3 regions of the Janthinobacterium sp. SUN206 genome follow, and region 1 is predicted to be linked to each of the others. Evidence: predicted binding sites of a transcription regulator. Region 1 holds the regulator's gene; each other region holds the start of a gene.
What was found. The regulator FliA, encoded in region 1, starts transcription of late flagellar genes. The targets are predictions, from matches to a motif close to CTAAAGTTTNNNNNNNNNNNGCCGNTA.
Positions count from the first base shown of each region.

Region 1 (3,274 bases):
CCCGCAGTTGACGAGCGTCAATTGGCCGGCGCAGGCGCCACGGGCGCCGTCGGCACTTCCGTCACCGTTTCGGGGATGCCCGACAAAATCGTCACGGCGACCCGGCGGTTGCGCGCGCGCCCTTCCGGCGTGGCGTTCGGCGCCACGGGGATATTGTCGGCGTGGCCCACGGCCGTCAGGCGCGACGCCTTGACGCCGCTGGCGATGAACAGGCGCACCACGGCGCTGGCGCGCGCGGCCGACAACTCCCAGTTCGAGGCAAAGGTCGAATTGCTGATCGGCTGCACATCCGTATGCCCTTCCACCTGCACGTCGTGCGTGTCGTCCTTGAGCAGCACGGCCACGGCGCGCAAGGCCTGGTCCGATTCCGCCGTCAGGCCCGCCGCGCCCGGATCGAACAGCACGCTGGCATTGATTTCCACGCTCACACCGCGGCTCGTCTGCGTGACCCGCACCTTGCCTTCCTTGACCAGCGGCGCCAGGGTCGACGTCAGGTCCTGCGCCAGGCGCGTCATGTGTTCGCGCTCGCGGCGGATGGCTTCCGTGCGGCGTTTCAGGGCGGGATTGGGCAACGGGATGGCCTGCGGCGCTTCCATGATGATGGGCGGCGCGCCCTTTTCCAGGCTGAAGGCCTGGCCGATGGCGCTCTGGAAGACGCGGTACTTGCCTTCGTTAACTTGCGAAATCGCATACATGACGACGAAAAAGGCGAACAGCAGGGTGATGAAGTCGGCGTACGAGATCAGCCAGCGGTCCTGGTTATCCGGTTCCTCGTCATACTTCCTGCGCGCGCGCCGCATCATGGTCAATGCTCGTGCAAGAGGCTGGACACGCGCTCTTCGATGATGCGCGTGTGGTCGCCCGTGGCGATGTCGTACAGCACGGCGGCCGTGATTTCATATTGCACCACGCGGCGCGAGACGATGGCCTTGAGTTTATTGGCCACCGGCAGGAACAGCAGATTGGCCAGACCCACGCCATAGATGGTCGAGACGAAGGCCACGGCGATGCCGCCGCCCAGCTTGCTGGGGTCGGTGAGGTTTTCCATCACGTGGATCAGGCCCAGCACGGCGCCCAGGATGCCGATTGTAGGCGAATAGCCGGCCGCCGATTCCCACACCTTGACGGCCTGGCGCTCGGCCATTTCGTAGGCGGAGATTTCCACGTCGAGCAGCTGACGCAGCTTGTCGGGCGCGATGCCGTCGACGATCATGCGCAAACCCTTGGCGTTGAAGCGGTCGGCCGTGTTTTCCATCAGGCGTTCGAGCGCCAGCGGGCCGTCGCGGCGCGCCGTCAGGCTCCATTGCCCGATGTCGCGCGCCAGCGCAGCGCGCGTGTCGGACGGCGGCAGGAACACCCAGCGCAGCATTTCCAGGCCGCGGACAAAAGTGCGCAGCCGCGTCTGCAGCAGCACGGCGCCGAAGGTGCCGACGATGACGATGGCAAAGGCGGCCGGCTGCAGCAGGGAGGCCATCTTGCCGCCTTCCAGTGCCTGGCCGACCAGCAGGCCGGCCAGCGCCAGCGCCAGCCCGATTACGCTGGACCAGTCCACGCCAGCTCCCTCAAGGTTGCGCGCAGGCGCGCGACGGCCTGGGTATGCAGCTGCGAGACGCGCGATTCGGATACGCCCATCACCGCGCCGATCTCCTTCAGGTTCAGCTCTTCTTCGTAATACAGGCCCATGAGTATTTTCTCGCGTGGCGGCAGCGCGTCGATGGCATCGATCACGGATTGCCGGAAATCGGTATCGAGCAGGGAACGCAAGGGGTCGCTGTCCTCGTCCACGCAGTGGCGGTCGAGGAAGCTGTCATTGCCGTCCGGGTCATGAAAGTCTTCGTAGTACACGAGCTGGTGGCCGCCGCCGTCGCCCAGCATTTCCTGGTAGTCGGCCAGCGACATTTTCAGCAGCTTCGCCACTTCCGACTCGGTCGGCGGATGGCCGAGGCGCTGCTGCAGGGTGCTCATCGCCTCTTCGATCTTGCGCATGTTCTGGCGCATGCTGCGCGGCAGCCAGTCGCTGGTGCGCAATTCGTCGAGCATGGCGCCGCGGATGCGCAGCACGGCATACGTCTCGAACTGCGCGCCATGCGTCTCTTCATAGCGCGTAATGGCATCGAGCAGGCCGATCATGCCGGCCTGGATCAGGTCATCGACCTCGACCGAAGGCGGCAATTTCGCCTTCATATGGTGCGCCAGACGCTTCACCAGCGGAATGTGCTCCGTCAGCAAATAGTCCTTGTTCGATTTCCCTTTGACCGTGTACATAGGCTGCTTATTGTTTTCTCATCTTATCTGGTGCTGCGGTTCGATTCAGGCGCTGAACTGGTGCGGGCTCCCCGTCTGGTACAAGGTGCCGCCAAGCACCGGCGCCGCCGAACGGGCCAGCCGCTCGGCCAGTCCGCGAAACGCCACCGACGCTCCCGCCAGCGGAAACGCATCGACCACGCTGCGGCCCAGCCGCGCCGCGCGGTGCAGATACTCGTCGGCAGGCACGGACCCCATCGAAGTCAGCTTCACGGCCAGGTAGCGGCTCGCCGCCTGCGCCATATTATCGTATACCACTTTTGCTTCGGATTCGGAAGCGCCGGTGACGAGAATGCCGAACGGACGGCGTCCCAGTTCCTGGCTCAGGCGCTTGATCAGGCAGTACGCCGCCTTGATCGAGGTGGCGCTGGTCGAGACTTGCACGACGATATCCGACGATGCCATCAGCGGCACGGGGAAGCAGGCCCCCTCGTCCGCCACGACGCCGTCGACCAGCACGATGCCGCTCTGGCGCGCCAGCACCTCGAACGTCTTGCCCAGGCGGCGCAGTTCATCCTCGCCCGCATAATCCATGCTGTCCATCAAATGGTTGCGCGCGCCCAGGCTGGCCACGCCGAAGCCTTGCGGCACCTGGTGGATGACCTGGTTCAAGCCGCACTGCTGGCGCGCCACGTCGCGCAGGCTGGCGCCGTGCGCCAGTCCCAGGCGCGATGCCACGCCATCGCTGCCGCCGCTGGCGTCGAGCAGCAGCACGTCATTGCCGCCGTAGACGAGCGACGCGCCCAGGTTGACCAGCATGGCGCCCTTGTCGTCCTGCGGCGTGGCCGAGAGGAACGTCATGACGCGCGGCTGCGGGCCGGCCAGCATGCGGCGCAAGCCTTCGGCCTGGTCGAAATCGAAATTAGCCAAGGTGCACCCCGCGCGCTTCATTGTTGCGGGCGGCCGCCTGCGCCATCAGCAGCGGCAGTTCGGCGTCGGAAAACTGCGTGGCCGCCGCATCGCGCTTGAG
Region 1 is NZ_JAPWIB010000001.1:2,452,056-2,455,329, forward strand. Features, by position in the region: gene motD (flagellar motor protein MotD) at 18-800, opposite strand; gene O3300_RS11080 (flagellar motor protein) at 806-1,552, opposite strand; gene O3300_RS11085 (RNA polymerase sigma factor FliA) at 1,534-2,265, opposite strand; gene O3300_RS11090 (antiactivator of flagellar biosynthesis FleN protein) at 2,311-3,174, opposite strand; gene flhF (flagellar biosynthesis protein FlhF) at 3,167-3,274, opposite strand, start outside.

Region 2 (3,274 bases), on a different contig from region 1:
GCCGACACGCAAGGCGCCAGCCTGTACATCGTCCTGCGCGGCTCGCTGGCCGTGGCCGCCGACACCCACACGGGCATGGATGACGGCACCGTCAGCAAGGTCTTGCCCGGCGAAAGCGTGGGCGAACAATCGGTGCTCGATGAAGCGAGCAACCTGGCCGCCATTTCCGCCCTGGAAGAAACCGATTTGCTGGTGATCGACGCGGCCATCGTCTGGGAATTGATCGAACAGTCGAACGGCCTGGCGCGCAACCTGCTGCGGCTGCTGTCCTTCCGCATCCGCGCCGCCAATGCCCTGCTGCGCCGGCGCCAAAAACTGGGCGAATTCTACCGCCAGCTGTCGATGGTCGACAGCCTGACGGGCTTGTACAACCGCGCCTGGCTGACGGATTTACTGCCCAACATGATCGTCACGGCCCACGCCAGCGGCTCGCCGCTGTCGCTGGTGATGATAGACCTCGACCATTTCAAGCGCTTCAACGACACGCACGGCCACCAGGCGGGCGACCAGGCACTGCGCATCGCCGCGCAAGTGCTGGGCGCCGCCCTGCGGCCCACGGATTTTGCCGTGCGCTACGGTGGCGAGGAAATGATGGTGATCTTGCCCGATACCAACGAACACGTGGCCTTGCGGGTGGCCGAGCGCTTGTGCGAGCGCATGCAGCTCGCCGTCATCTTCGCCGACATGCGCAGCGCCTTGCCGCACATCACGGGTTCCTTCGGCGTGGCCAGCCTGGCGGCCGAACAGGACGACCATGCGCTGATCGCCGCAGCCGACGCGGCGCTCTATCGCGCCAAAGCATCGGGCCGCAACAGGGTCATGCTGTAGTTCAGGCAGCCTTGCTGTCGGCCGGCTTGCCAGCATCCGGCTTGGCGGCATCATCCTTCTTGCTGCTGTGCGCGGCGATGAAGTCGGCATAGCCCTTTTGCACCAGCTCGTACGTCTTGTCGATATTGCCGGCGATGTCGCCATTCAGCACTTTCAAGCCGCCCAGGATGTCGCGCGCTTCCTTGAAGCCTTTTTCCATGCCGCCGCTGATGGTGTCCATGAACTTGGTCAAGGCCGTATCGTCGTCCAGGCCGGGATTCTGTTTCTTGAAAGCATCAAAAAATCCCGTCGACAGCGATACAATGCGGTTCGCCGTCGCTTCGGCGCTGTTATCCTGCGAAGCCGCGTTCTGGATCGCATCCTCGCCGTACTGACCCTTCAGCGCTTCATTGATGTTGGTGATGGCCGTCTTGTACAGCAGCGCCAGCGGTTCGTTCTCGGAACCGATCGACACGTTCAGCGACGCCTGCATGATGGAAGCGTTCAATTGCAGCTTGGTGCGGTCATTCACGCTCATTTCAGCGTTGACGCCGTCCTTTTGCTGGACTTTATCGTCCTTGCCGGCAACGCCCGTACTGACGGAAGTCACGGAAGGGGTGGAATTGCCGCTTGCGGCGATGGGAATTGACACGATAGACCTCCTTGAACGGGCAATGTATGCCACCATGCGGGAAACGCGATGATGACCATCCTCTCGTGTAGTATCGGCAGGTTTTCAGAAAACTGTAGCAGCGGCCGCTTTTGGCGGCCCGGATAACCAATCAAGCAACGACCATCAATGACTAACCAGACCTTTCTTTGGCACGACTACGAAACCTTTGGCGCCCAGCCGCGCCGCGACCGCCCGGCCCAGTTCGCCGCCATCCGCACGGATGCCGACCTCAACGAGATCGGCGAACCCATCATGCTGTATTGTCAGCCTGCCAATGATTTCCTGCCCGACCCGCAGTCGTGCCTGATCACGGGCATCACGCCGCAGCAGTGTCTGCAGCTGGGCGTGCCCGAACACCAGTTCGCCGCCACCATCGAAGCGGCCTTTTCGGAGCCAGGCACCATCGGCGTGGGCTACAACACCATCCGTTTCGACGATGAAGTCACGCGTTTCCTGTTCTGGCGCAACCTGATCGACCCGTATGCGCGCGAATGGAAGAACCATTGCGGCCGCTGGGACATCCTCGACGTGGTGCGCATGACGCACGCGCTGCGCCCGGAAGGCATTCAATGGCCGAAGCGCGACGATGGCCAGACCAGTTTTAAACTGGAACACTTGAGCAAGGTCAATGGCCTGGCCCACGAAGCGGCGCATGATGCACTGTCCGACGTGCGCGCCACCATCGCCCTGGCGCGCCTGATCAAGGAAAAACAGCCGAAACTGTTCGAATTCTGCCTGGCCCTGCACAAGAAGGACCGGGTCGCCAGCGAAATGGGCATGCACCTGGCCGCCGGCGAGCGCCAGCCTTTCCTGCACGTGTCGGGCATGTTCCCCGCCGAACGGGGTTGCCTGGGCATCGTCTGGCCGCTGGCCACGCACCCGAGCAATAAAAATGAAATCCTCGTCTGGGATTGCGCCTACGACCCGCGCGAGTTGTTCCAGCTGGACGCCGACACCATCCGCACGCGCTTGTTCACGCGCAAGGACGCCATGCCGGAAGGCATGACGCGCCTGCCCGTGAAAAGCGTGCACCTGAACAAGTCGCCCATGCTGGTCGGCAATTTAAAGACCTTGTCGCCGGCCATGGCCGCGCAATGGGGCATCGATCTGGACGCGGCGAAGGTCAACGCGCAATTCGCCGCCGCGGCGCCGAACATGGATGCCGTCTGGGCCGAAGTGTTCCAGCGCCCGGGCGCGAATGCCGCGCTGGACGTGGATGAAGATTTGTACAATGGTTTCGTCAGCAACGACGACCGCCGCCTGCTCGAATCCTTGCGCCGCGACACGCCTGCCAAGCTGGCCACGGCCCGCCCCTCGTTTGCCGATGAGCGCCTGCAGGAACTGCTGTTCCGCTACCGCGCCCGCAATTTCCCGCAAACCCTGAGCGAAGCGGAAAGCCTGCGCTGGGAACAGCACCGCGCCGCCCGCCTGTTCGACGGCGACGCCGGCGCCCGCACCATCGAAATGCTGTTTACGGAAATCGACGTGCTGTCGGAATCCGTCGATGAGCGGGGCGAGGAAATTCTGGGAGAACTCTACGATTACGCGGAGATCGTCGCACCACAGCGTGACTAAATGCAAAATGCCGGGCTAGCCCGGCATTTTTTATGGATGACAAACAACAGTCATCACGGTGCCTGACAGAAGCGTAGCGAGCGGATGGGAGTTGCGGCCGAGAAGCGCAACTGTGCTATGGCACAGTGAGCATCGCCGGCCGCAAATCTCGACGCGCAGTAGCTTATGTCAGCCACCATCAGACGCGCGGTGCGCGTTGATGGCATCGCGCGTTTCAAT
Region 2 is NZ_JAPWIB010000005.1:272,197-275,470, reverse strand. Features, by position in the region: gene O3300_RS24495 (GGDEF domain-containing protein) at 1-828, shown strand, start outside; gene O3300_RS24490 (DUF5610 domain-containing protein) at 830-1,459, opposite strand; gene sbcB (exodeoxyribonuclease I) at 1,607-3,055, shown strand; gene pyrF (orotidine-5'-phosphate decarboxylase) at 3,224-3,274, opposite strand, start outside.
Region 2: the regulator FliA is predicted to act here: its motif matches at 1,531-1,557, upstream of O3300_RS24490 (DUF5610 domain-containing protein).

Region 3 (3,274 bases), on a different contig from region 1:
TGGCTGGCGGCAATTTGCTGTTCCAGCGCAAACACGCGCGCGGCGCGGGCCGGCGCATCGCGGTAGCCGGCCTGCTTGAGCATGGCGGCGATATGCGCCTGGTAGCCCGCGCGCAAGCCCTGCATGCGGGCGCTGTCGTCCTGGTAAAAGGCACGGTCGGGCAAGCCCAGTCCGCCCTGCAGCAGGTAGGCGACATTGCGCGTGGTGTCGTTCAAGTCTTGCGCCACCCACAGGCCGAACAGGTTTTCCGTATAAAAATTGGTGGAATTGAGCGGATCGACATCGGCGCGCAAGCTCTCGCCCAGCGCGCGGGCCAGCCCGGCCTGGTCGCGTATGCCATTGATCTTGCTCAACAAGGGCTTGATCGGGGCCCAGCCTTTCGCTTCGATAGCCGATTCATCCATCCAGGAACGGTAAAAATCGCTGACCTGGCGCGCGGAGGCATCGGCCTGCGGCGCCGCCGCCAGGCCCTCGACGAGGGCGATGATGCGCTCGTTGGTCGCATTGGCGAGGATGGCGAACGAACCCCAGCTGCTGCGGTCGGCGGGAATCTCCGTGCTGCGCAGCCAGTCGCCGTTCACGTAGTCATAGAAGTCGTCGCCGGGCAAGACTTTCACGGGGACGGCAGCCGTGTCGCCGGCGGCCTGACCGTGCGCCTGGGCCGGCAAACCAGCCAGCGAGACGCCGGCCAGGGCGAGGACGATGGCGGCCTGGACAGGCGTCCGGGACCAGGAAAAACGCAAACCGTGCATGGCGATCCTTTCGATGGAATAGTCAAAATCATAGCCTGTTTCCCATGCAAAAAGCATCCCGGAACTTTTTTGCATGCGGACAAAAAATCGGCCTATAGTTTCACGACCCCGTGCCGCGCGTACGCCAAGGAGATTGCCATGCAACTGGAAGCGCTGTTCCAGCAACCCCACGCCCTGCCTGCCGCCCCGAAGATCGTCGATGAACTGGTGCGCAGTTTCGACAACCCCGCCATCGCCACCGAAGACATCGCGCGCCAGCTGGGAGCGGACCCGGCCTTGAGCGCCAAACTGCTGCGGCTGGCCAATTCAGCCTATTACCACGTCTCGCGCAGCATCGGCACGGTGGAAGACGCCGTGCTCATGCTCGGCTTTGTTACCGTGCGCACCCTCGTCATCAGCTCGGGCCTGGTCAGCGGCTTCAAGGCCGTGCCCGGCCTGAACCTGCCGCAATTCTGGCGCTACAGCCTGCACAGCGCCGTGTCGGCCCGCTGGATCGCCAGGCAGACGGGCGACAACCAGGACCTGGCGTTCACCATCGGCATGATGCATGCGATCGGCCAACTGGTGATCCATGCCGCCATGCCCGAGCAAGCCATGCAGCTCGACAAGATCGCCCCGCCCCTCGATGCGCGCCGGCTCGACGCGGAGCGGGTCTCGCTGGGCTATGACTATGCACAGGTGGGCGCCGAACTGGCGCGCCGCTGGAAGTTCCCCGGCGCCTTTGCCGACGCCATCGCCGCCTTTCCCGACCCGCTGGCCAAGGCGCCGCTGAACCGCCTGGCCGCCATCATCCACCTGGCCGCCTGGCGCGCCCGCATCGATGAAAACGCCCTGAGCAATGAAGAAATCATCGCCTGCTACCCCGGCAACGTGGCCGAAGCGCTGGGTTTGCCGCCCTCGGTACTGGTCGACAAGATGCCGCCGCCAGCCGAACTGAGCGCGGGATTGGAAGAACTCGTCAAATAAATCCCCCACCGCCGGCATCGCCGACCCTGCATCCATGCGGGTTTGCGGACGATTCCGGCGGATCGCCAAAATTATCCAAATTATTTTCACTTTTTTTTCAAAAACACCCTCAAGTTCCCGTTAAGCACGCCGTTAATCTAGACAAGCGGTAATCCATTCACTAGTTACGGGTGTGCTCATGACCTCCAACGACGTTCTCTCGATGTATGAAAATATTGCAGGAATGACCAATAAAATGGTCGTGGCCGCACGTTCGAGCGACTGGAATGACTTGGATGCCCTGGAAAACCAGTGCGCCAGCGCCGCCAGCACGGTCATGACGGGCAAGGTGCCCGCCCAGGCCGGCGCCTCGCGCCTGCGCAAGATCGACTTGCTCAAGCAAATCCTGGCCAACGACCGCGAAATCCGCACCATCACGGAACCGTGGATGACGCAGTTGCCGAACGCCATGCAAGGTTCGCGCGCCCGCATGTAAGTCATATGGCAGCGCCAGAAACGACAAAAGCACCCGCGGGTGCTTTTTTTACGTCTGCCGCCTTGCCGGGGAGCGCGCCATCTGCGGCGCTCGGGAAACAAGGAGGGGGAATTTGGAAGGCGAGCCCCAGGTATCTCCTGGCGTCGCCTCGCTGCCGGTTGCATCCGGCGTTCGCGAGCACATCGTCGGCATCGCGAACCGCTTCCAGACCCAGGCGTTTATGCAACGCTACACCTGTTTGCCGCGCCACACTATCGTTGGTGACTGCGCCAGGCTGGGGCTGTTTTGTCGTAGAGCAAGTCCACTGAATTAATCATATCACCATATTTAAGAAACAGGCAACACGCGATACAAGCATTTTTCTGTCTTTTTTCAATATCTTTTTTTATATCAAATTCCGGCGCCGCCTTGTCGCAGCCATTGCAACATCATCAACGCGAGAACGGCTCCGGTTCCGGCTCGTCCGCCGCCCCCTCCTCCACCGCCTCCGTCAGCACGGGCGCCTCCTTCTTCTTGCGGCCGAATGGCTTGCGCAGCAAGACCCAGTATTTCGACGGCGCGCCCGGCCCCGCCGCCTGCCTGCGCTTGCGCACGACGTACACGATGAGGGCCGTCAGCAACAGGAAGGCCAGGGTGCCGATACCCAGCCACAGCAAGCCGTTGCCGCCCGCCTTCTTCTCGGCTGCCGGTGCCGCGTGCAGGGGCTTGGGCTTGGGCTTGGCATGCGGCGCCTGCGCCTCAGCCGGCGCAGCGGCGGCAGCAGCGGCGGCAGGCTGAGCCAGCGCCTGTTGCAAGGCGCCGATCTTGCCTTCCAATTCGCCGAGCTTGTCATTCAAAGCCGCGTTTTTCTCGTCCAGCGCCACGCACGCTTGCGCCTGCTCCATATTGGTTTGCGGCGCGCAAGCGGCGACGGGCGCCGTGGCGCGGCGCAACGGCGCCGGACGCAGTGCGGCAGCGGGCGGCGCGGGCGCGGCGGGCGGCGGCACGAACACGCGCGCCGGGCGCACCAGGCCCTCGGCGCGCGCGCGGGCCGCCAGGGCGGCAGCATCGGGCGACGGCGCGGCGGAGACGGCGCGCGGCA
Region 3 is NZ_JAPWIB010000005.1:342,137-345,410, reverse strand. Features, by position in the region: gene O3300_RS24845 (M13 family metallopeptidase) at 1-752, opposite strand, end outside; gene O3300_RS24840 (HDOD domain-containing protein) at 891-1,718, shown strand; gene O3300_RS24835 (flagellar protein FliT) at 1,942-2,193, shown strand; gene O3300_RS24830 (FimV family protein) at 2,625-3,274, opposite strand, start outside.
Region 3: the regulator FliA is predicted to act here: its motif matches at 1,827-1,853, upstream of O3300_RS24835 (flagellar protein FliT).